DNA from 3 places in the Streptomyces sp. NPDC088810 genome. Region 1 is predicted to be linked to each of the others. Evidence: riboswitches for the same ligand, from Rfam matches in the RefSeq annotation. Region 1 holds a riboswitch; each other region holds the start of a gene.
The links. A riboswitch is a leader RNA that binds a small molecule or an ion and turns the genes downstream of it on or off. The one in region 1 is predicted to bind cyclic di-AMP.
Positions count from the first base shown of each region.

Region 2: another riboswitch for cyclic di-AMP. It lies ahead of ACIP4Y_RS07425 (peptidoglycan DD-metalloendopeptidase family protein); the one in region 1 lies ahead of ACIP4Y_RS18210 (transglycosylase family protein).
Region 3: another riboswitch for cyclic di-AMP. It lies ahead of ACIP4Y_RS34840 (M23 family metallopeptidase); the one in region 1 lies ahead of ACIP4Y_RS18210 (transglycosylase family protein).

Region 1 is NZ_JBIVJQ010000005.1:89,580-96,360, forward strand. Features, by position in the region: gene ACIP4Y_RS18190 (Ppx/GppA phosphatase family protein) at 1-780, opposite strand, end outside; gene ACIP4Y_RS18195 (DUF501 domain-containing protein) at 777-1,313, opposite strand; gene ACIP4Y_RS18200 (septum formation initiator family protein) at 1,360-1,836, opposite strand; gene eno (phosphopyruvate hydratase) at 1,958-3,247, opposite strand; gene ACIP4Y_RS18210 (transglycosylase family protein) at 3,549-4,250, opposite strand; cyclic di-AMP (ydaO/yuaA leader) riboswitch at 4,255-4,431, opposite strand; gene ACIP4Y_RS18215 (transglycosylase family protein) at 4,615-5,688, opposite strand; gene ACIP4Y_RS18220 (DUF899 family protein) at 5,980-6,663, shown strand; gene ACIP4Y_RS18225 (cytochrome P450) at 6,657-6,781, opposite strand, start outside.
Region 2 is NZ_JBIVJQ010000002.1:163,429-170,209, forward strand. Features, by position in the region: gene ACIP4Y_RS07410 (MBL fold metallo-hydrolase) at 1-278, opposite strand, end outside; gene ACIP4Y_RS07415 (TetR family transcriptional regulator C-terminal domain-containing protein) at 523-1,143, shown strand; gene ACIP4Y_RS07420 (SGNH/GDSL hydrolase family protein) at 1,239-2,024, opposite strand; gene ACIP4Y_RS07425 (peptidoglycan DD-metalloendopeptidase family protein) at 2,186-3,070, opposite strand; cyclic di-AMP (ydaO/yuaA leader) riboswitch at 3,076-3,268, opposite strand; gene ACIP4Y_RS07430 (alpha-galactosidase) at 3,537-5,609, opposite strand; gene ACIP4Y_RS07435 (tyrosine-protein phosphatase) at 5,781-6,578, shown strand; gene ACIP4Y_RS07440 (DUF6126 family protein) at 6,594-6,716, opposite strand; gene ACIP4Y_RS07445 (XRE family transcriptional regulator) at 6,713-6,781, opposite strand, start outside.
Region 3 is NZ_JBIVJQ010000015.1:129,675-136,455, forward strand. Features, by position in the region: gene ACIP4Y_RS34830 (M16 family metallopeptidase) at 1-451, shown strand, start outside; gene ACIP4Y_RS34835 (M16 family metallopeptidase) at 448-1,836, shown strand; cyclic di-AMP (ydaO/yuaA leader) riboswitch at 2,045-2,205, shown strand; gene ACIP4Y_RS34840 (M23 family metallopeptidase) at 2,218-2,973, shown strand; gene ACIP4Y_RS34845 (GntR family transcriptional regulator) at 3,172-3,858, shown strand; gene ACIP4Y_RS34850 (HPr family phosphocarrier protein) at 4,049-4,330, opposite strand; gene ACIP4Y_RS34855 (GNAT family N-acetyltransferase) at 4,509-6,781, shown strand, end outside.

The DNA.
Region 1 (6,781 bases):
CGTGGAGCGCAGCAGCCACTCGGTGATCTCGCGCACCCGGTCCCTGGAGATCCGGGAGTGGTGGATGCGCGCGGAGTCGTACGCGGGCAGCTCCTGGGCGATCGCGGACACCGTGGTGACGGACCCGGCCAGGCCCACCAGGGTGTGCGCCTCGCGCAGCGGGACCGTCTGCTCGGCGAGGTCCAGGGCGGCCTCGATGTCGGCCCTCATCGCGGCGATCTGCGCCTCGGTGGGCGGGTCGCTCACCTGGCCGCCGTGCGCGAGGTGCCGCTCGGTCATCCGCACGCAGCCGACGTCCACCGAGCGGGCGGCGCGCACGTGGTCGTCGCCGACGACGAACTCGGTGGAGCCGCCGCCGATGTCCACGACCAGGTAGGGCCGGGTCAGGTCGGTGCGGCCGGTGAGTTCCCTGGTGGCGCCGGTGAAGGAGAACTCGGCCTCCTGGTCGCCGGAGATGACCTCGGGCTCGACCCCGAGGATGTCCAGCACACCCCGTACGAAGTCGTCCCGGTTCTCGGCGTCGCGGGAGGCGGAGGTGGCGACGAAGCGGAGGCGCTCGGCGCCGTACTCCTTGATGACGTCCGCGTACTCGCGGCAGGCCGCGAAGGTGCGCTCCAGCGCCTCGGGCGCGAGCCGACCGGTGCGGTCGACGCCCTGGCCGAGCCGCACGATCGTCATCCGGCGGTCCAGCTCGGTCAGTTCGCCCGTCGCCGGGTCGGCGTCGGCGACCAGCAGGCGGATGGAGTTGGTGCCGCAGTCGACGGCGGCGACGCGGGTCACTTCTCGTCCCCCTCACTGCCGTCGAGCGTCACGCACGCGCCCTTGCTCCACCACTCCGGCAGCATCGCCAGGGCCTCGTCGCCGAGCGGGTTCACGCCCGGCCCGGCGGCCAGCGAGTGGGCGACGAGCACGTGCAGGCACTTGACCCGGTCCGGCATGCCGCCGGCGCTCGGGAAGCCCTGCAGGACCTCGATCTCGTCCCGGCGGCGGATGTAGTCCTCGTGGGCGGCCCGGTATGCGGCGGCCAGCTCGGGATCGGTCTGCAGCCGCTCGGTCATCTCCTTCATCACGCCGTTCGCCTCCAGCGTGCCGATGGCGGAGGACGCCTTCGGGCACGTCAGGTAGTAGAGCGTCGGGAAGGGCGTGCCGTCGGGCAGGCGCGGTGCCGTCTCCACGACGTCCGGCTGACCGCACGGGCAGCGGTGCGCGATGGCCCGCAGGCCCCGCGGCGGGCGGCCCAGCTGCTGCTTGAAGGCCTCAACGTCCGCGTCGGTGGGCTCGGTGCGCGGAGTGGGCGGCGGAGGCGTTTCCATGACTGCTTTCAGAGTGGCTTTCTGGTCGTACCGGCCTGACGCCGGCTCACTGGTCGGAGGCGTCGGACTTGTCGACGCCGTCCCAGACGTTCGCGTACCAGGGCCGGTGGGCGGCCCCGAGGTCGGCGCGGGACGGCCTGGCCGCGCCCGGGTCGATGACCACGTACCCGGTCTCCCCGGGCTTCACGTAGTGCAGCCGGCGGCGGATCTGCTGCTCGGCGTAGGCGTCGTCCTGCCAGCGCGCCTTCAGGTCACGCAGCTGCTCGACGCGCTCGCGGGCCTGCTCCCGCTGCCGCTGGAGGTCGGCGATCTCCGCCCGCTGGGAGACGTACTGGCGCATCGGGTAGGCGAGGGCGACGACCAGGGAGCACAGCACCAGCGCGAGCAGTGCCGCGCGGCCGGTGAGGCGGGAGCGGCGGGCCTGCCGCTTGGTCTGGGAACGGTAGACCCGGGCCGCCGTCTGCTCGCCGAGCAGCCGCAGCCTGGTCGCGGTGGAGAAACGGTCCCGGTCCTTCACGGCCATCTGGCTCTCCGCCTCCCCTTTCACACGTGCGTACGTCCCCGGACACGGTACGGGACCGGGTACGGGGACGTACGTACGACTGGCTAGGACTTAGCCCGGGCAGGCTCAGCCCTCGCTGTGCCTACTGGTTCGCGGAGCGGAACCGCGGGAAGGCGCTACGGCCGGCGTACACCGCCGCGTCGTCGAGGATCTCCTCGATGCGCAGCAGCTGGTTGTACTTGGCGACGCGCTCGGAGCGGGCCGGGGCGCCGGTCTTGATCTGGCCGCAGTTGGTGGCGACGGCCAGGTCGGCGATGGTGACGTCCTCGGTCTCGCCGGAGCGGTGGGACATCATGCACTTGAAGCCGTTGCGCTGGGCCAGCTCCACGGCGTCCAGGGTCTCGGTCAGCGAGCCGATCTGGTTGACCTTGACCAGCAGGGCGTTGGCGGCGCCCTCCTCGATGCCGCGGGCGAGGCGCTCGGGGTTGGTGACGAACAGGTCGTCGCCGACCAGCTGGACCTTGTCGCCGAGCTTCTCGGTGATGGTCTTCCAGCCGGCCCAGTCGTCCTCGAACAGCGGGTCCTCGATGGAGACGAGCGGGTACGCCTCGACGAGCTCGGCGTAGTAGTCGGTCATCTCGGCGGCGGAGCGCGTCTTGCCCTCGAAGACGTAGGAGCCGTCCTTGTAGAACTCGGACGCGGCGACGTCGAGCGCCAGGGCGATCTGCTCGCCGGGGGTGTAGCCGGCCTCCTGGATGGCCTCGAGGATGAGGTCGAGGGCCTCACGGTTGGAGCCGAGGTTCGGGGCGAAGCCGCCCTCGTCACCGAGGCCGGTGGCCAGGCCCTTGCTCTTCAGGACCTTCTTGAGGGTGTGGTAGACCTCGGTGCCCCAGCGCAGGGCCTCGGAGAAGGACTCCGCGCCGATCGGGGCGATCATGAACTCCTGGATGTCCACGTTGGAGTCGGCGTGCGAGCCGCCGTTCAGGATGTTCATCATCGGCACCGGCAGCAGGTGCGCGTTCGGGCCGCCCAGGTAGCGGAAGAGGGGGAGGTCGCTGGCCTCGGAGGCGGCGTGGGCGACGGCGAGCGAGACGCCGAGGATGGCGTTGGCGCCGAGGGAGCCCTTGTTGTCGGTGGCGTCCAGGTCGAACATGGCCTGGTCGATCAGGCGCTGCTCGGTGGCGTCGTAGCCGACCAGCTCCGGGCCGATCTGCTCGATGACGGCGAGGACGGCCTTCTCGACACCCTTGCCCTGGTAACGGTTCGGGTCACCGTCGCGGAGCTCGATGGCCTCGAAGGCGCCGGTCGAGGCGCCGGACGGAACGGCGGCACGACCCGTGCTGCCGTCGTCGAGGCCGACCTCGACCTCGACCGTGGGGTTGCCTCGGGAGTCCAGGATTTCCCGGGCTACGACGACGTCGATGGACGGCACGAGCATCTCCTTCTTGGATGTGACGCTGGAAGTGCGGGGCTGGTGTGCCTTGCGCCTAGAGCCTAACCGTCCCGGGGGCGTCGGCCACCGACCGACCGTCCCGTGGACAAGGCGACCGTACCTTTTGTTCCTGCGTGAAACAAAGGGCTTGACGGCAGGCATGAAAAAACCCCGTCCCGGTGCGTACGGGGGAACACGCACCGGGACGGGGGCCCGTGGGGACGGGGGGTGGCCCGCACGGGAGCCTTCAGGGTGGCCCGCACGGACGTGCGGGCCCCGCGATCCGGCTGGGAGCCGGGTGTCACTTCAGGTGCAGCTGCTGACCCGGGTAGATCAGGTTGGCGTCCTCGACGATGTCCTTGTTCAGCTCGAACAGCTTCTTCCAGCCGCCCTGCACGTGGTGCTTCTGGGCGATGGTGCTGAGCGTGTCGCCGGTGACGACCTTGTACTCGCCGTCGCCCTTCTTGACCTTCTTGCCGGTCGGCGTGGTGACGGTCTTGCTCTGACCCTTGCTCGCGCTCGCGGCCGGACGCTCGGCGGAGCGGGAGGCGGCCTGCTGCTCGGTGGAGCGGGTGGTGGTGGTGCCGCTGCCCGAGTTCGAGGAGGTGCTCGGGGCGGAGCCGTTGTACGGGGTGCCGGACAGGCCCGTGCCGCAGACCGGCCAGGCGCCCTTGCCCTGCGCGGCGAGGACCTTCTCGGCGACCGCGATCTGCTGCGCCTTGCTGGCCTTGTCGGCGGTGGCGGCGTACTGCGTGCCGCCGTACGCGGCCCAGGTGGAGGCGGAGAACTGCAGACCGCCGTAGTAGCCGTTGCCGGTGTTGATGGACCAGTTGCCGCCGGACTCGCACTGGGCGACCTTGTCCCACTCGGCGGAGGTGGCGGCGGAGGCGTTGCCGGCCGCCATCAGCGGGGCGGCGACGACGGCGCCGGTGACACCGGCGAGCGTGATGGCGCGGACGGCCTTGGACGGACGGCGGTGCTTGCCCTTGCCGGTAAACAGCATGGATCGATCCCCTCACCGACGCCTGCGAGGTGAGCTGTCGGGTTCGGGCCGGTTGAGTTGCCCGGCCGCGCTCCCGCTGTCGCGGGATGCGCGGCTTCACCCCCAGCCGGTTCCGGCATTCAACTGCCGGGCCCGGCACTTACCTTGGGTCCCCCGCTCCTGCCTACGGCGCTTGACGCGACGACTGTTCCCGGGCAACCGCTGGCAGGATTCGGCGTTGCGACTGCCGGGGCTCGTGGTGACGAGCGGTCTCGACCGTAGACACGCGATCCGCGGAATTTCAAAGACGATCAGGGCTTCTGAGACTCATCCCACACTTTCGCCAAACCGGACATTAGGGCGTTAAGTGGGGCGTCAACTCCGGCTACTTCGCGCCGGTTTCGCCCGCGACTTCCAGGGTCTGACCGGCGCTGATGTGGTTCGGGTCGGCGCCGATGGCCTTCTTGTTGCCGGCGTAGAGCGCGCGCCACCCGCCGTCCACCTCAAGGGAGTCGGCGATGGAGGCGAGGGAGTCGCCCTCGCGGACGGTGTACGTGTCCGTTTCGCGTGCTGCGTGCCGTCCGGAAGAGGCGACGTCCTGACCGTTTGTCACGTTTTCGTTCGCGCTCGCCCCGCGGTGGCGTCCGCCACTGAGGGCTCCGGTGTCGACCAGGCTCCAAGAACCTGCAGCCTGCTGGGGGTTGTCCCCGGCGCCGGTGCTCGGGGTGGCCGTCGGGGCGGATTCCCGTGCGCTTCCGGTGCCCGGCGAAGCGGACTTGTCCGACTTGGGGGTGTTGGTCCCCGTGGAGCCGGTCTCCGTACCGGCGTTCTTCTCCGGCTTTCCGCTCGGCGTGGTGGTCGTGTCCGACGGGGAACCGGAGTCCGAGTCGGCGTCGGAGCCGGCGCCGGTGGAAGGCGACGAACCCGGCAGACCGGCCGGGCCGGAGCCGCCGGAGGAACCGGGGCTGCCGGAGGAACCGGGGTTGCCGGAAGTATCGGGCTTCTCGGCCGATCCGGACGAGTCACCCGAACCGCCGGTGTCACCGGAACCGCCGACGCCCGTGTCGACGTCCACGGAGCCCGAGCCCGAGGTCAGTCCGGACAGCAGGGCGCAGGTGGCCCACGGGGTCGTGCCCTTGTCGGCGAGGATCTTCTCGGCGACGGCGATCTGCTGGTTGCGGCTGGCCTGGTCGGGGCTGGCCGCGTACTGGCCGCCGCCGTAGGCGTTCCAGTCCTCCTGCGAGATCTGCAGGCCGCCGTAGTACCCGTTGCCGGTGTCCGCGCTCCAGGAGCCGCCGCTCTCGCATTCGGCCACCTTGTCCCACGTGGTGCCGTCGGCCGCGTTGGCGCTCGCCGCGCCGAGGAGCGGGATGGCGATGGCGGAGCCGGTCACTCCGGCCGCGACGAGGAGGGCGGGGGCCTGGCGGGGGCGACGGTGTCGACCGTTCCCGGAGAGCATGCAGGAGCCTTTCGAGCGACAGCAGAGCCGGCGCGGCGGATCGAGCCGGTCGCCGCGCTGATGGGTGAACGTATCGGCAGACGATCACTTGTCACAAGTTCATGCCGCGCAGATCACGTGAAGATCACAGAGTTGAGGTGTTGTCATCTTCCGGCTGAGGGTCCGTCACCATTCCCGTCGCTCCCCCGCTGTCACCCGTCGGGAACGGCGCCGTCGCACCGCGGGCGAGTACGGCAACCGGAACCATGGACCCGACATGACCCGGGGGGCTTCCCAGCCAGGAGGACCACGATGTTCCGGCACACCCGACTGCCCGGCGAGTCCGCGGACTACCTCGCCGCCCGCGAGGAACTCCGCCACGCCGAGATCGAGCTCATGCGTCACCGCGAGAAGGTCGCGGCCCAGCGGAGGGCGCTCCCCCAGGGCCCCGAGGTCGACGACTACGTCTTCCTCGAAGGCCCCGCCGACCTCGACGCGGGCGACACCCCGGTGCGCGAGGTCACCCTGAGCCGGCTGTTCACCGGCCCCGGCCGGCCGCTGATCGTCTACCACTTCATGTACGGCAAACGGCAGACCAGCCCGTGCCCGATGTGCACCCTGTGGATCGACGGCTACAACGGCATCGCCCACCACCTCGCCCGGAACGCCGACCTCGCCGTCGTCGCGGCCGCCGACCCGCCCGCGCTGCGGCAGCACGCCCGCAACCGCGGCTGGTCCCGGCTGCGCCTGCTGAGCTGCGGGGACAGCACCTTCAAGTACGACCTGGGCAGCGAGGACGAGGACGGCGTCCAGGACTCCACCGTCTCCGTCTTCACCCGGGACGCCGACGGCACGGTCCGCCACTTCTACTCCGCCCGCCCCCGCATGGCCGAGGACATCGACCAGCGCGGCATCGACCTCCTCAACCCCGTCTGGCACCTGCTCGACCTGACGCCGGGCGGCCGGGGCGAGTGGTTCGCGGAACTGGACTACTGACCGCCGCCGCCCCCGCTCACCGGCGTGAACTCCACCGGCAGGGTGCGCAGGCCGCGCATGATCAGCCCGCCGCGCCAGCGCAGCTCCGCCGGGTCCGCGGCGAGCCGCAGGTCCGGCA
Region 2 (6,781 bases), on a different contig from region 1:
GGCGGTCCGGCCAGGTCGGCGAAGGTGGTGGGGTGCACCGGGACGGTGCCTCCGGGGGCGCGCAACGGCCGGGTGTCCTTGTCCAGGAACACCTTCGCGAGGTCCATCGTGGAGCCGGAGGGGCGGGTGCGGGCGGGGCCGCCGGGGTTCTGGAAGACACCGTTCCTGAAGTGGGGCGAGCGGCGGATGCGTGCCAGGCGCTCACCGCCCGGGTCCGCGCCGAAGGCCGCGGGCCGCAGCGCGCGGAGCCCGGAGCTCGGAGAACGCAAACCGGTCACGGTACCTCCCGGTGGAGTGGGTGAGGCCCTCCATTATGGTCGGCCCCTCCGACAGTCCGGGCAGGCAGGGGCAGGCCCCGGCCGCCGGTGAGGATCCGTTCCACGCCCGTCGGGCCGTCGAGGCCCTGAGGTGGTGGTCAACTCCGGGCCGGGCGGCTGGGGATGGTGGCGCGGAGGCCGAGGGGACGGGATCGTTTGCGACCGGTGACGCTCACCTGCGATCGACTACGACTAGGGTGAGCGCGTGGCAAGAGTGCGGTTGAGCGTGGCCGAGCGGCGGGAGGAGCTGCTGCGGGCAGCCATCGGGCAGATCGAGGCGCGGGGCGTGGCGGCGGTGCGGATCGCCGACGTGGCCGCGGCCCTCGGGGTGAGCAACGCGCTGGTGCTGTACCACTTCTCCACGAAGGAGAAGCTGGTCGCCGCCGCGTTCGCGTACGCGGCCGAGGACGACCTCGCGCGCCTGCGCAAGGTGGTGGACCGGCGGACCACCGCGCTGCGCCGGCTGCGGGCCGCGGTGCGCTGGTACGCGCCGACCGGGCAGGCCAAGGGCTGGCGGCTGTGGATCGAGGGCTGGGCCGTCGCCCTGCGCGAGCCGGCGCTGCGGGAGGTCACCCGGGAGCTGGACAAGCAGTGGAAGGCGGCGATCGCGGAGGTCATCGCCGAGGGCGTGGCGGCCGGTGAGTTCGCCTGCGCGGACCCGGCCGGCACGGCACTGCGGCTGACCGCGCTGCTGGACGGCCTGGCGGTGCAGCTGACGTCGTACCCGGGCGCGGTGGCGCGCTCCCGCGCACAGGAGTGGGTGGACGACGCCCTTGCCCGGGAACTGGGCCTGGACCGGAAGACGTTGACCGAACGGGCACGGTGAGCACACGGGCCGCACCGTGCACGCCGGCCACCCCGGGCCACTGACCCGACCGCGCCCCGCCCGCCCACGCAGGCGGCGGGGCGCGGTTCGCCGGGTCAGGCCACCGAGGCGATGCGCAGCTTGATGTCGTCCGGGGAGAGGGTGCCCTTGGCGGTGACGTGGTCACCGGAGGACTCGCCGCGCAGGCGGCGGCCGATCCAGGGGACGAGGTACTCGCGGGCCCACTGGACGTCGTCGCGGCGGACGTCCAGGGTGCCCCGGGGCGGCAACGGCGGCCACGGCTGCTCCGGGTCGGCCGGGACGTCCAGGCCGAGGACCTGTCCGGCGCGCAGCGCCACGCGCGTGTGACCCTCGGGCGAGAGGTGCAGCCGGTCGTTGTCCCAGGCCCTGCGGTCCTGCACGGACTTCAGGGACCACAGGTCGAGGACGGGACAGCCGTACCGGTCGGCGATGGCCCGGACGTGCCCGTTGTAGGTGGCGATCTTGCCCCGGAGATGCTTGAGCACGGGCATGCCCCGGGTGTCGAAGCCGGTCGTCACCATAACGGTGCCGACGGCCTCGGTCAGCCGGGCCACGGCGCGTTCGAAGCGCTCGGCGACCTCGTCCGGGTCGGTGCCGGGGCGGATGATGTCGTTGCCGCCCGCGCAGAAGGAGACCAGGTCGGGGGCGAGTTCGACGGCCTGCGGGAGCTGGTCGGCCACGATCTGGTCCAGCAGCTTCCCCCGCACGGCGAGGTTGGTGTACCGGAAGTCCCCCTCGGGGCGCCGGTCGGCGAGCAGTACCGCGAAGCGGTCGGCCCAGCCCACGAACGCCCCGTCGGGGCCGGGGTCGCCGACGCCCTCGGTGAAGCTGTCCCCCACCGCCACGTACGACCCGATCACTGATGCGTTGTCATTCTTCGAATCGTCTGCCACGTCGGACCATGATTCACCTTTCGATGTGACCTACGCGACCGTAGGCCGGGGTTGACGAACGGTGAGATGAGCCACTCTCAAAAATATGCCAAGTCAGGAATAGGCGGCGTCGGGCAGGGGGGCGGGTGTCAGCCGACGGGAACGCCGTGCGCGCGGAGGTAGGCGACCGGGTCCAGGTCCGAGCCGTAGTCCGGCGTGGTGCGGATCTCGAAGTGCAGGTGCGGTCCGGTCACGTTGCCGGTGGCGCCGGACAGGCCGACCTGCTGGCCCGCGGTCACGGTCTGGCCGGCCGAGACGGAGAGCTGCGAGAGGTGGGCGTACTGGGCGTAGTGGCCGTCGTTCAGCTTGAGGACGACCTGGTTGCCGTACGCGCCGCCCCAGCCGGCGGAGACGACGGTGCCCGCGGCGACGGCCTTGAGGGGGGTGCCGGTCGGGACGACGAAGTCGACGCCGGTGTGGTAGCCGCTGGACCACATGCTGCCGGCGACGTGGTAGCCGGTGCCGATGGTGGCGCCGGCCACCGGCAGGGTGTAGCCGGCGGAGGCGGTCTGCGCGGTGCCGGACCCGGCCGGCCGGGCGGGCTTCGGGGCGGCCGGCCGGGCGGGCTTCGGCGCGGCGGACTCGGTGCGGGCCGGTGCGGCCTGCCCGCCGAGGCTGAGCTTCAGGCCCGGGTGGATGAGCGCCGGGTCGGCGCCGACGACCTGCCGGTTGTCGTCGTAGAGCCGCTGCCAGCCGCCGCTGACGTGCTGCTCCTGGGCGATCTTCGCGAGGCAGTCGCCGCCGCGCACGGTGTAGGTGCGCACGCCCGCCTCCGGCTGGGCGGCGGCCTTCCCGGCCGCGTCCGGAAGGGACTGCACGGCCGCTTCGGGCACGGACTGCGCGGGGGTCGCGGCGTGCGCTCCGGTGGCCCCCACCAGCGGGAGCGCGAGGGCGGCGCCGCCGGTTCCGGCGACGGCCAGGGAGCGGGAAAAACGCGGGGTCTTGGGGCGTCGGTGCTTACCCTTGGCGGGCATGGAGCTGTTCCTCTCCGGCGCCTGCGAGGTCAGCTGTCGGGTTCGGGCTGGAGCTGCCCGGCCGTGCGCACACGGCTGCACCCCTAGCCTGTCGCGGAGACCGGGACAGGCAGTCGTACCTGGTGGGTCCCCCGCTCCTGCCGACACGGGTCATGTGTGGGGAGTCCGGACGGCGGCAGGATTCGGCGTTCCGTCCGGTTGGGTGGCGAACGTAAGCGAGCGGGACGTACGACACAAGCAACCGATTCCGGTTGTTCGTGTTCCGGGTGGTCGGATGCGGGGACGCACGGTCACCCACGGTGCATCCCCGCCCCTTCGCCCCCTCAATTTCCCCTGCACACCCGGGCATTACGTGGACATGACGCGCGACGCTCGGTCACGGATATGACGCTGCTCACGCACACCATTCCTAGGCCCCTTCATTTCACACCGAGTTGGAATGAAGGGGTCAATTCGGACAGAAGGCTCAGATGCGGTGCAGCCGGATAACCGTCGCGTCCAGGTCACCCTTCAGTCCGGTGTGCAGCCCGTGGTGCCGCAGTACGGCACCTCGGTGCACTTCGCCCGTTTCACGGCATTCGTACGAGGCTGTCGGGTCGAGCCCGCGCAACCGCACCGCCGGGGCCGGTTCGCCGTGGCTCTGCGCCTGGAGCCAGGCGAGGACGACCGTCTCCTCGCCCCGGAGGTACTGCACGGCGCTCAGACCGCCCGCCGGGGGCCGCAGCCGGTACAGCTCGCCGTGCTGCACGACCGGGCGGATCTCCTTGTACAGCTCCACCCACCGCCGGGCCTCTGCCAGCTCCTGAGCGCTCCACTCCGTCAGGTCTCCGCCCACCCCGAGCACGCCCGCCATGGCGCTGACGAACCGGAACCGCAGTGAGCTGACCCGCCCGTTGAGCTGGGTGTTGGGGCTGTCGGTGACCCAGGCCGCCATCACGCGCGCGGGGTGGATCTGGGTGAAGCCGTGCTGGATGGCGAGCCGGTCCAGCGGGTCGGTGTTGTCGGAGGTCCACACCTGGTCGGTGCGGCCGAGCACGCCGAGGTCGATCCGGCCGCCGCCGCCCGAGCAGGACTCGAAGGCGACACCCGGATGGGCCGCCCGCAGCCGGTCCAGAAGGGCGTACAGGGCGCGGACGTGGTCCACCCACAGGCGCTGCGGGTACGGCTCCCCGGGCCAGCCGGCGTCGGTGAAGCAGCGGTTGAAGTCCCACTTCACATAATCGATCGGGGCGCTGGACAGCAGGGTGTCCAGCCGCTCCCAGAGGTACTCCTGGACGTCCTCGCGCGCGAGGTTGAGAACGAGCTGGTTGCGCAGTTCCGTCCGCTTTCGTCCCGGCTGGTACTGCACCCAGTCGGGGTGGGCGCGGTACAGGTCGCTGTCGGGGTTGACCATCTCGGGCTCGACCCAGATGCCGAACTGCATGCCCAGGCCGTGCACCTGGTCGGCGAGGGGCTTCAGGCCGTGCGGGAACCGGTCGGGGTTGGGCGTCCAGTCGCCGAGGCCGGCGCGGTCGCTGGTGCGGGCGCCGAACCAGCCGTCGTCGACGACGAACAGCTCGATCCCGATCTCGGCGGCCCGGCGGGCGAGCGCGAGCTGCTGCTCCTCGGAGATGTCGAAGAAGGTGGCCTCCCAGGAGTTGAACAGCACGGGCCGGTCCCGGTCGGCGTCCGGGATGACGTAGGCGCGCTGGTAGGCGTGCCAGGCGCGGCTCGCGCCGCCGAAGCCGCCGTCGCTCCACAGGCCCGCGAAGACCGGGGTGGTGTACGACTCCCCGGGCGCGAGGAGCAGCAGGCCCGAGTCGTCGTAGCCGGCGCCGCCGGTGATCTGCACGCGCGCGTCGGGGAGTTGGGCGACGGCGATGCGCCAGGAGCCGGACCAGCCGAGCGCGCAGCCGTAGACCTCGCCGCGCTCCTCGGTGGCGTCGGTGTCGAGGGCGACCCAGGGCAGGTGCTGGTGGCCGGTGTGGCCGCGGCGGCTGCCGATGACCTTCTCGCCGTAGCCGAGGGGGGCGGCGGTGAGCCGGGACTCGGCGGCCCAGCGGCCGTGCAGCAGGGACAGCCGCCAGCCCTCGCGGTCGGGCAGCGTCCAGGTGGCCGCGTCGGCCCGCAGCAGCTCCACGCGCGCGTGGCCGCCGTTCACCACGGTCACCCAGCGCTCGACCACGTCGTCGCGCATCCGGTAGTGCAGCGTGATCCCCACGCCGTCGTCGTCGAAGCGCAGCCGCAGCTCGGCGCCCTCCGTGTCGTACGACACGAAGCGCCACTCGGTACCGCGCCGCTCCTCGGTGCGGACGGACAGCGCGGGGCGGACGAAGCGGGGTCCGCCCTCGACGGGGTACTCCTCGCGGCCGTCCAGCGGGGACTCGAAGGGCCAGTAGCCGGGCAGCGGGCGCACCGCGAGTGCCTCGGCGTCGGCGAGGGCGATCCGCGGCCCCCAGTGCAGGTGCAGCAGCTCGTCCGCGTCGGTGAGATGCAGGGCGTAGCTGCTGTTGGGGCCGGACAGCAGCCAGGTACGACCGTTTTCGGCGATGTCCACCATCGAGACCTCACAAGTGCCAACAGATCCGCGCAAGTGCCAACATCATCGGGTGCGCGCACCCCTCTGGCAATGCCTGTGGACAACTCATTGCCCGAGGAAATCGATGCCGTATGGTCGACAGAGCGCCCGCCGACGAGCCGCGACGGCGGCGACCGACCGGGAGGAGCCCCCGTGACGCAGCAGGTCCCGTCGACCGAGCCGGAGCTGGCCGGAGTGCGCAATTTCCGTGATGTGGGCGGACTGCCGACCGTGGACGGACGGCGGGTGCGTCACGGAGTGCTCTTCCGCAGCGGCCACCTCGCGCACGCGACGCAGGAGGACGCGGCCTTCCTCGCCTCCCTGGGCCTGCACACGGTCTTCGACTTCCGCAACACGGCCGACCAGAAGCTGGAGGGCCCCGACGTCGAGCTGCCCGGCGTGCGGAACGTGAACCTGCCGCTGAGCGACCCGGCGGACGGCGCCGAGTTCTGGAAGATGGTCCGCGAGGGCGACCTCGACCAGCTGCGCGCGATCCTGGACGACGGCAAGGGTGCGGCCCGCATGATCGCCTCCTACCGGAAGATCGTCGTCGAGCGCACCGCCGAGCACTCCCGCGTGCTGCACGCGCTCGCCGACGACAGCGTGCCCGCGCTGATGCACTGTGCGGCCGGCAAGGACCGCGCGGGCATCTCGATCGCGGTGACGCTGCTCGCCCTGGGGGTCGAGCGGGACGCGATCGTCGCCGACTACCTGGAGTCGGGCGCCGAGCACCGGCGCTACAAGGTCCGCCGCAGCGGCAGCGCGGACACCGCGTACACCCCCGAGGTGATGGAGCTGCTCGACCCGCTCTTCGACGCCCGTGCCGAGTACCTGGAGGCGGCCTTCGCGAGCATCGAGGAGACCTGGGGCGACGTGGAGACGTACCTCGCGCAGGGTCTGGGCCTGTCGGCCGAGTCCCGCGACCGGCTGCGCGAGCGCCTGCTGGACTGACCCCGGGTACCGGTGTCAGCTCTTGCCGCCCACCGCGAACAGCAGGTAGAGGAACGCCGCCAGGACGTGCCCGAGGGCGATGTAGATGATCAGCCGGACCCACAGGGAACGGGGGAACTTGGTTTCGTAGTTGCTCATGGCAGCTCTCCGGTCGGCGGGCCCAGGCACAGCGTGGCCGTGGGGCTCTGCAGCAGGGTGTGGAC
Region 3 (6,781 bases), on a different contig from region 1:
CCTGGCCGGCGCGCCCTCCATGGGCTGGCTGGACGTGAAGACCTCCGGTGACGTCGAGGTGCCGGTCATCGAGACCGCCATCGACGAGGAGCTGGCCCGGTTCGCCGCGGAGGGTCCCACTCCGGAGGAGATGGAGCGCGCCCAGGCGCAGCTGGAGCGCGAGTGGCTGGACCGGCTCGGCACGGTCGCCGGCCGCGCCGACGAACTGTGCCGGTTCGCGGTCCTGTTCGGCGACCCGCAGCTCGCCCTGACCGCCGTCAAGCGCGTCCTGGAGGTGACCCCGGCGGAGGTCCAGGAGGTCGCCAAGGCCCGTCTGCGGCCCGACAACCGCGCGGTCCTCGTCTACGAGCCGAAGTCCCCGCAGGCCGCCCCGGACGCCGAGGTCCCCGAGGACCCGGAGCAGGAAGCCACCGTAGAGGCCGGCAACGAGAACGAGGAGACGGCCAAGTGACCGAGCTCGCCACCATGGACTTCCACCCCCAGCCGCAGCCGGGCGAGGCCAGGCCCTGGGCGTTCCCGGCCCCCGAACGCGGCACGCTCGACAACGGCCTGACCGTGCTGCGCTGCCACCGCCCCGGTCAGCAGGTCGTCGCCGTCGAGGTGCTGCTGGACGCGCCGCTGGACGCCGAGCCGACGGGCCTCGACGGTGTCGCCACGATCATGGCGCGGGCCTTCTCGGAGGGCACCGACAAGCACTCCGCCGAGGAGTTCGCCGCCGAGCTGGAGCGCGCGGGTGCCACCCTGGACGCGCACGCAGACCACCCCGGCGTCCGGCTCAGCCTGGAGGTCCCGGCCTCCCGCCTGGCCAAGGGCCTCGGGCTGCTCTCCGACGCCCTGCGCGCGCCCGCCTTCGCCGAGAGCGAGGTCGAGCGGCTGGTCCGCAACCGCCTGGACGAGATCCCGCACGAGCTGGCCAATCCCTCCCGCCGGGCCGCCAAGGAACTCTCCAAGGAGCTGTTCCCGGCGACCTCGCGCATGTCCCGGCCGCGCCAGGGCACCGAGGAGACGGTCGAGAAGATCGACGCCGCGGCCGTACGCGCCTTCTACGACCGCCACGTGCGGCCGGGCACGGCAACCGCGGTCGTCGTCGGCGACCTGACCGGCACCGACCTGGACGGGCTGCTCGGCGACACCCTGGGCGCCTGGACCGGCACCCCGGGCGAGCCCCGGCCGGTGCCGCCGGTGACCGCGGACGACACCGGGCGCGTGGTCATCGTGGACCGGCCCGGCGCCGTCCAGACGCAGCTGCTCATCGGCCGGATCGGCCCCGACCGGCACGACCGCGTGTGGCCCGCCCAGGTGCTCGGCACGTACTGCCTCGGCGGCACCCTCACCTCTCGCCTGGACCGCGTCCTGCGCGAGGAGAAGGGCTACACCTACGGCGTGCGCTCCTTCGGGCAGGTCCTCAGGTCCGCGCCGGACGGCACGGGCGCGGCGATGCTCGCCATCAGCGGCTCCGTGGACACGCCGAACACCGGCCCGGCCCTGGACGACCTGTGGAAGGTGCTGCGGACCGTCGCGGCGGAGGGCCTGACCGACGCCGAGCGGGACGTCGCCGTGCAGAACCTCGTCGGCGTGGCGCCGCTGAAGTACGAGACCGCGGCGGCCGTCGCGAGCACGCTGGCCGACCAGGTCGAGCAGCACCTGCCCGACGACTTCCAGGCGACGCTGTACCGGCAGCTGGCCGCCACGGGCACGGTGGAGGCCACCGCGGCCGTCGTGAACGCCTTCCCGGTGGACCGCCTGGTGACCGTCCTCGTCGGTGACGCGGCCCAGATCAAGGCGCCGGTGGAGGCGCTCGGCATCGGTGAAGTGACCGTGGTGGCGGCCGAGTAACGGCACGCGCGCGTGGGCCCTGGCGACCTTCGGGTCGTCAGGGCCCTGCTGTTCCACTCGTTCCCTCAGATGCCCGTTTTGGGGCGGAGGTTGCCTGTCTGCCCTGTGGGATGCGCTACAAAAGCCCCGCTGCGTTTGAGGATTGAAAGCGCGCCGCCGTAGCGTCATCCGGGCTGTTCGTCAGGCAGTGCGCCGCACCCGCGGCACCGGACAGTCATCGCCGAGTCCCCGTACGGCGCGAGCCAGGGGAGCCGGGGACCCACCGTCCCTGGGGTGAATCGGGCGCCCGCGCGGCTGCGAGGGGGCCCGTAGGAGACCTTCCTGCTCCGAACCCGTCAGCTAACCCGGTAGGCGAGAGGGAAGGAAAGGACCAGCCACTTCATGGCGTTCATGTGCGCCACCGGGAAGCACCGCAAGCCCGGCCGGGTCAAGCGGACCACGGCCCAGGCGGCCGGCGTCGCGGCCCTCACCACCACCGGCGTGATCGGCACCCTCGCCGCCTCCCCGGCGCTCGCCGCCGAGAGCCCCACGGAGCAGACCGGCCTCGTCCCCGTTCTCACCGTGACCGAGGACGTCCCCCGGCAGATCGACGCGCAGGCCACCGCCCAGCAGCAGGCCGCCGAGCAGAAGGCCGCCGAGGAGGCCGCGGCGAAGGCCGCCGCCAAGCGGGCCGAGGAGGTGCGCGCGGCCAAGGCCCGTGCCGCCCGCGAGGCCGAGCGCAAGCGGCTGAACACCTTCGTCGCCCCCATCGGGCACTCGTACGTCTCCACGGGCTACCAGGCCAGCAGCTCCCTGTGGTCCTCCGGTTCGCACACCGGCATCGACTTCCATGCGGCCAGCGGCACGGCCGTCCACGCGGTGGGCTCCGGCACGGTCGTCTCCACCGGCTGGGGCGGCGCGTACGGCAACCAGATCGTGATCCGGATGGCGGACGGCATGTACACGCAGTACGGCCACCTGTCCTCCATCGGCGTCACGGTGGGCCAGAAGGTCGTCCCGGGCCAGCAGATCGGCCTGTCCGGCGCGACCGGCAACGTCACCGGCCCGCACCTGCACTTCGAGGCCCGGACCACCCCCGAGTACGGCTCGGACGTCGACCCGATCGCCTACCTCCGCAAGCACGGCGTGAACGTCTGACGCCCCGCGCACGACCCTACGAAGCCCCGGCTCACCTAGCCGGGGCTTTCGCCGTTTTTCGCAGTGTCCGCCGGATCCGCTGACCAAAAAATATCCATGGATTACGACCCGCCGTCGGAAATTCCGGCTCATTGGAATAGAGTCACGGAACACACGTCCATCGTCGACGTTTCACGGGGATTAAGGCGGAGGTCGGTCATGCGTATTCCGGCGCACTCGGTGTGCACCGCTGTCCGGGACGACATCGTCGCGGGTGTCTACAAGCGCGGCAGCCGCCTCACCGAGGAAGTCCTGGCCCGCCGGTACGGCGTCTCGCGCGTCCCCGTGCGCGAGGCCCTGCGCACCCTGGAGGCCGAGGGCTTCGTGGTGACGCGCCGGCACGCGGGCGCGTGCGTGGCCGAGCCGACCGAGCAGGAGGCCGCCGACCTGCTGGAGATGCGGATGCTGCTGGAACCGCTGGGCGCCGCCCGGGCCGCCCAGCGCCGCACCGAGGCCCACCTGAAGGTGCTGCGCGGCCTGGTGCGGCTGGGCCAGGAGCGGGCCAGGCGGGGCGGCAGCGACGATCTGCGTTCGCTGGGCGGCTGGTTCCACGAGACGCTCGCCCAGGCCTCCGGCAGCCCCTCGCTCACCTCGATGCTCACCCAGCTGCGGCACAAGATCGCCTGGATGTACACGGTGGAGGCGCCGGCCAGCCCGATGGAGTCCTGGACGGAGCACGGCGCCATCGTGGACGCGGTGGCGCGCGGGGACGCCGAGCGCGCGCGGGCGCTCACCACGCTGCACGCCGAGCGCGCGACGGGCGCGCACCGGCTGCGCTTTTCCGGTGCCGCGGAGCGTGTGAGGACTTCGCAACAAGCCGTAAACATGTCGGGCCAGCGGCATTAACACGGGCGCCGTATACAAAGAGGGGTTATTCCGGGGCGGAGTGTTTTCTGCTGCCCGAATTCATGGTGCGGTAATTCATGCGGTTTTCCCGGGCCGCCGGTGAATCGACGGCACCGGGCGGACGCGCATACGGCGAAGCCGCGCCGCCCCGAAAGGCGAACGCGGCTCCGGCGCTCTGTGCGGTGCTCGCTCAGACGGTCTCGGGCAGCTCCTCCAGGCCCTCGGAGACCAGCTTGGCCAGCCGGTCGAGTGCGGCGTCCGCACCCTCGGCGTCGGAGGCGAGGACGATCTCCTCGCCGCCCTGGGCGCCCAGGCCCAGAACGGCGAGCATGGAGGCCGCGTTGACGGGGTTGCCCCCGGCCTTGGCGATCGTCACCGGGACGCCTGCGGCCGTGGCGGCTCGGACGAAGATGGAGGCGGGGCGGGCGTGGAGGCCCTCGGCCCAGCCGACGTTGACGCGGCGCTCAGCCATGTGTTGCTGCCCTTCGGTGTTCAGGGTTGTCTAGACCAGTTTCCCATATCGTGAAGCGTGCCCGGAGGGGACGTCCGTCCCCTTCCGCCGTGGCGCCGGACCGCGGCCTCGGTCCGGCTTCCCGTCCTCCACAGACTGCCTCGCGCCGTTGTCGTACGCGAGCCGTACTCTGGGGCCCATGCAGACCTCGGCGGACCGGCAGGACCGGCACCAGTACCCCGCCCACTGGGAGGCGGACGTGGTGCTGCGTGACGGGGGCACCGCACGCATCCGGCCCATCACCGTTGATGACGCCGACCGCCTGGTCAGTTTCTACGAGCAGGTCTCGGACGAGTCGAAGTACTACCGCTTCTTCGCGCCGTACCCACGGCTCTCCGCCAAGGACGTCCACCGCTTCACGCACCACGACTTCGTGGACCGGGTGGGACTCGCGGCCACCATCGGCGGCGAGTTCATCGCCACCGTACGCTATGACCGCATCGGCGCCGACGGCATGCCCGCCTCCGCGCCCGCCGACGAGGCCGAGGTCGCCTTCCTCGTGCAGGACGCCCACCAGGGCCGCGGGGTCGCCTCCGCCCTGCTGGAGCACATCGCGGCCGTCGCACGCGAGCGGGGCATCCGCCGCTTCGCCGCCGAGGTGCTGCCCGCCAACACCAAAATGATCAAGGTGTTCACGGACGCCGGGTACACACAGAAGCGCAGCTTCGAGGACGGTGTCGTCCGCCTGGAGTTCGACCTCGAACCCACCGACCGCTCCCTCGCCGTGCAGCGCGCGCGGGAACAGCGCGCCGAGGCCCGCTCGGTACGACGGCTCCTCGCGCCCGGCTCGGTCGCGGTCGTCGGCGTCGGGCGCGCACCCGGCGGAGTGGGCCGCAGCATCCTCGGCAACATCCGCGAAGCGGGCTACACCGGCGGTCTGTACGCCGTGAACAAGGTCTTCCCGGAGGACCTCAAGGAGGTCGACGGGGTGCCCGCGCACCGCTCGGTGCGGGACATCGGCGGGCCCGTGGACCTCGCCGTCGTCGCCGTACCGGCCGAGCAGGTGCCCGCCGTGGTCGCCGAGTGCGGCGACCACGGCGTCCAGGGACTGGTCGTGCTCTCCGCCGGATACGCCGAGAGCGGCCCCGAGGGGCGCGAACGGCAGCGGGCCCTCGTCCGCGCCGCGCGCGCGTACGGCATGCGGATCATCGGCCCGAACGCCTTCGGGATCATCAACACCGCCCTGGACGTCCGGCTGAACGCCTCGCTCGCCCCCGAGATGCCCCGCCCCGGCCGCATCGGCATGTTCGCCCAGTCCGGCGCCATCGGCATCGCCCTGCTGTCCCGGCTGCACCGGCGCGGCGGAGGCGTCACCGGGGTCACCGGCGTCTCCACCTTCGTCTCCGCCGGCAACCGCGCCGACGTCTCCGGCAACGACGTCCTGCAGTACTGGTACGACGACCCCGAGACCGACGTCGTCCTCATGTACCTGGAGTCCATCGGCAACCCCCGCAAGTTCACCCGCCTCGCCCGGCGGACGGCGGCGGCCAAGCCCCTCGTGGTGGTGCAGGGGACCGGCACGGCACCGCAGGGCCACGCGGTACGGGCCACGCGGCTGCCGTACGCGACCGTCTCCGCGCTGCTGAGGCAGGCCGGCGTGATCCGGGTCGACACGATCACCGAACTGGTCGACGCGGGGCTGCTGCTCGCGCGCCAGCCCCTGCCCGCGGGCCCGCGCGTGGCGATCCTCGGCAACTCCGAGTCGCTGGGCGTGCTGACGTACGACCGGTGTCTGGCCGAGGGGCTGCGGCCGGCCCGGCCCGTGGACCTGACGACCGGGGCGACCGCGGAGGACTTCCACCGGGCGCTCGCCGCCGCGCTGGCCGACGGCACGAACGACGCCGTCGTCGTCACGGCGATCCCCGCGATCGGGGAGGGCTCGCCGGGCGACGCCGAGCTGGCGGAGGCGCTGCGGTCGGCCGCGGCCGCCGTGCCGGGAAAACCCGTGCTGGTGGTGCACGTGGAACTCGGCGGACTGGCCGAGGCCCTGTCGGCCGCGGCGAGCACCGCCCCCGGGGCCGGCGACAGGGCGCCCGGCCCCGCGGGAGCGGCCGTCCCCGCCGCCCTCACCACCCCTCCCGAAGGCACCCACCTCATCCCCGCCTACCCCGCCGCCGAACGTGCCGTCCGGGCCCTCGCCGAAGCCGTGAAGTACGCCGGGTGGCGGCGGGAGGCGACCGACCCCGGGAAGGTGCCGGAGTACGACGACGTCGACGAGAAGGGGGCCGCCCGGCTGATCGGCGAGCTGCTCACACGCGGGCAAGGGCTCACCATCTCCGACGCGGAGACCTGCGAGCTGCTCGGCAAGTACGGCATACCCGTGCGCCGCGCCCTGCCCGCGCCGACCCCCGAGGCCGCAGTCGAGGCCGCCCGCGCGCTCGGCTACCCGGTCGCCCTCAAGGCCACCGCCCC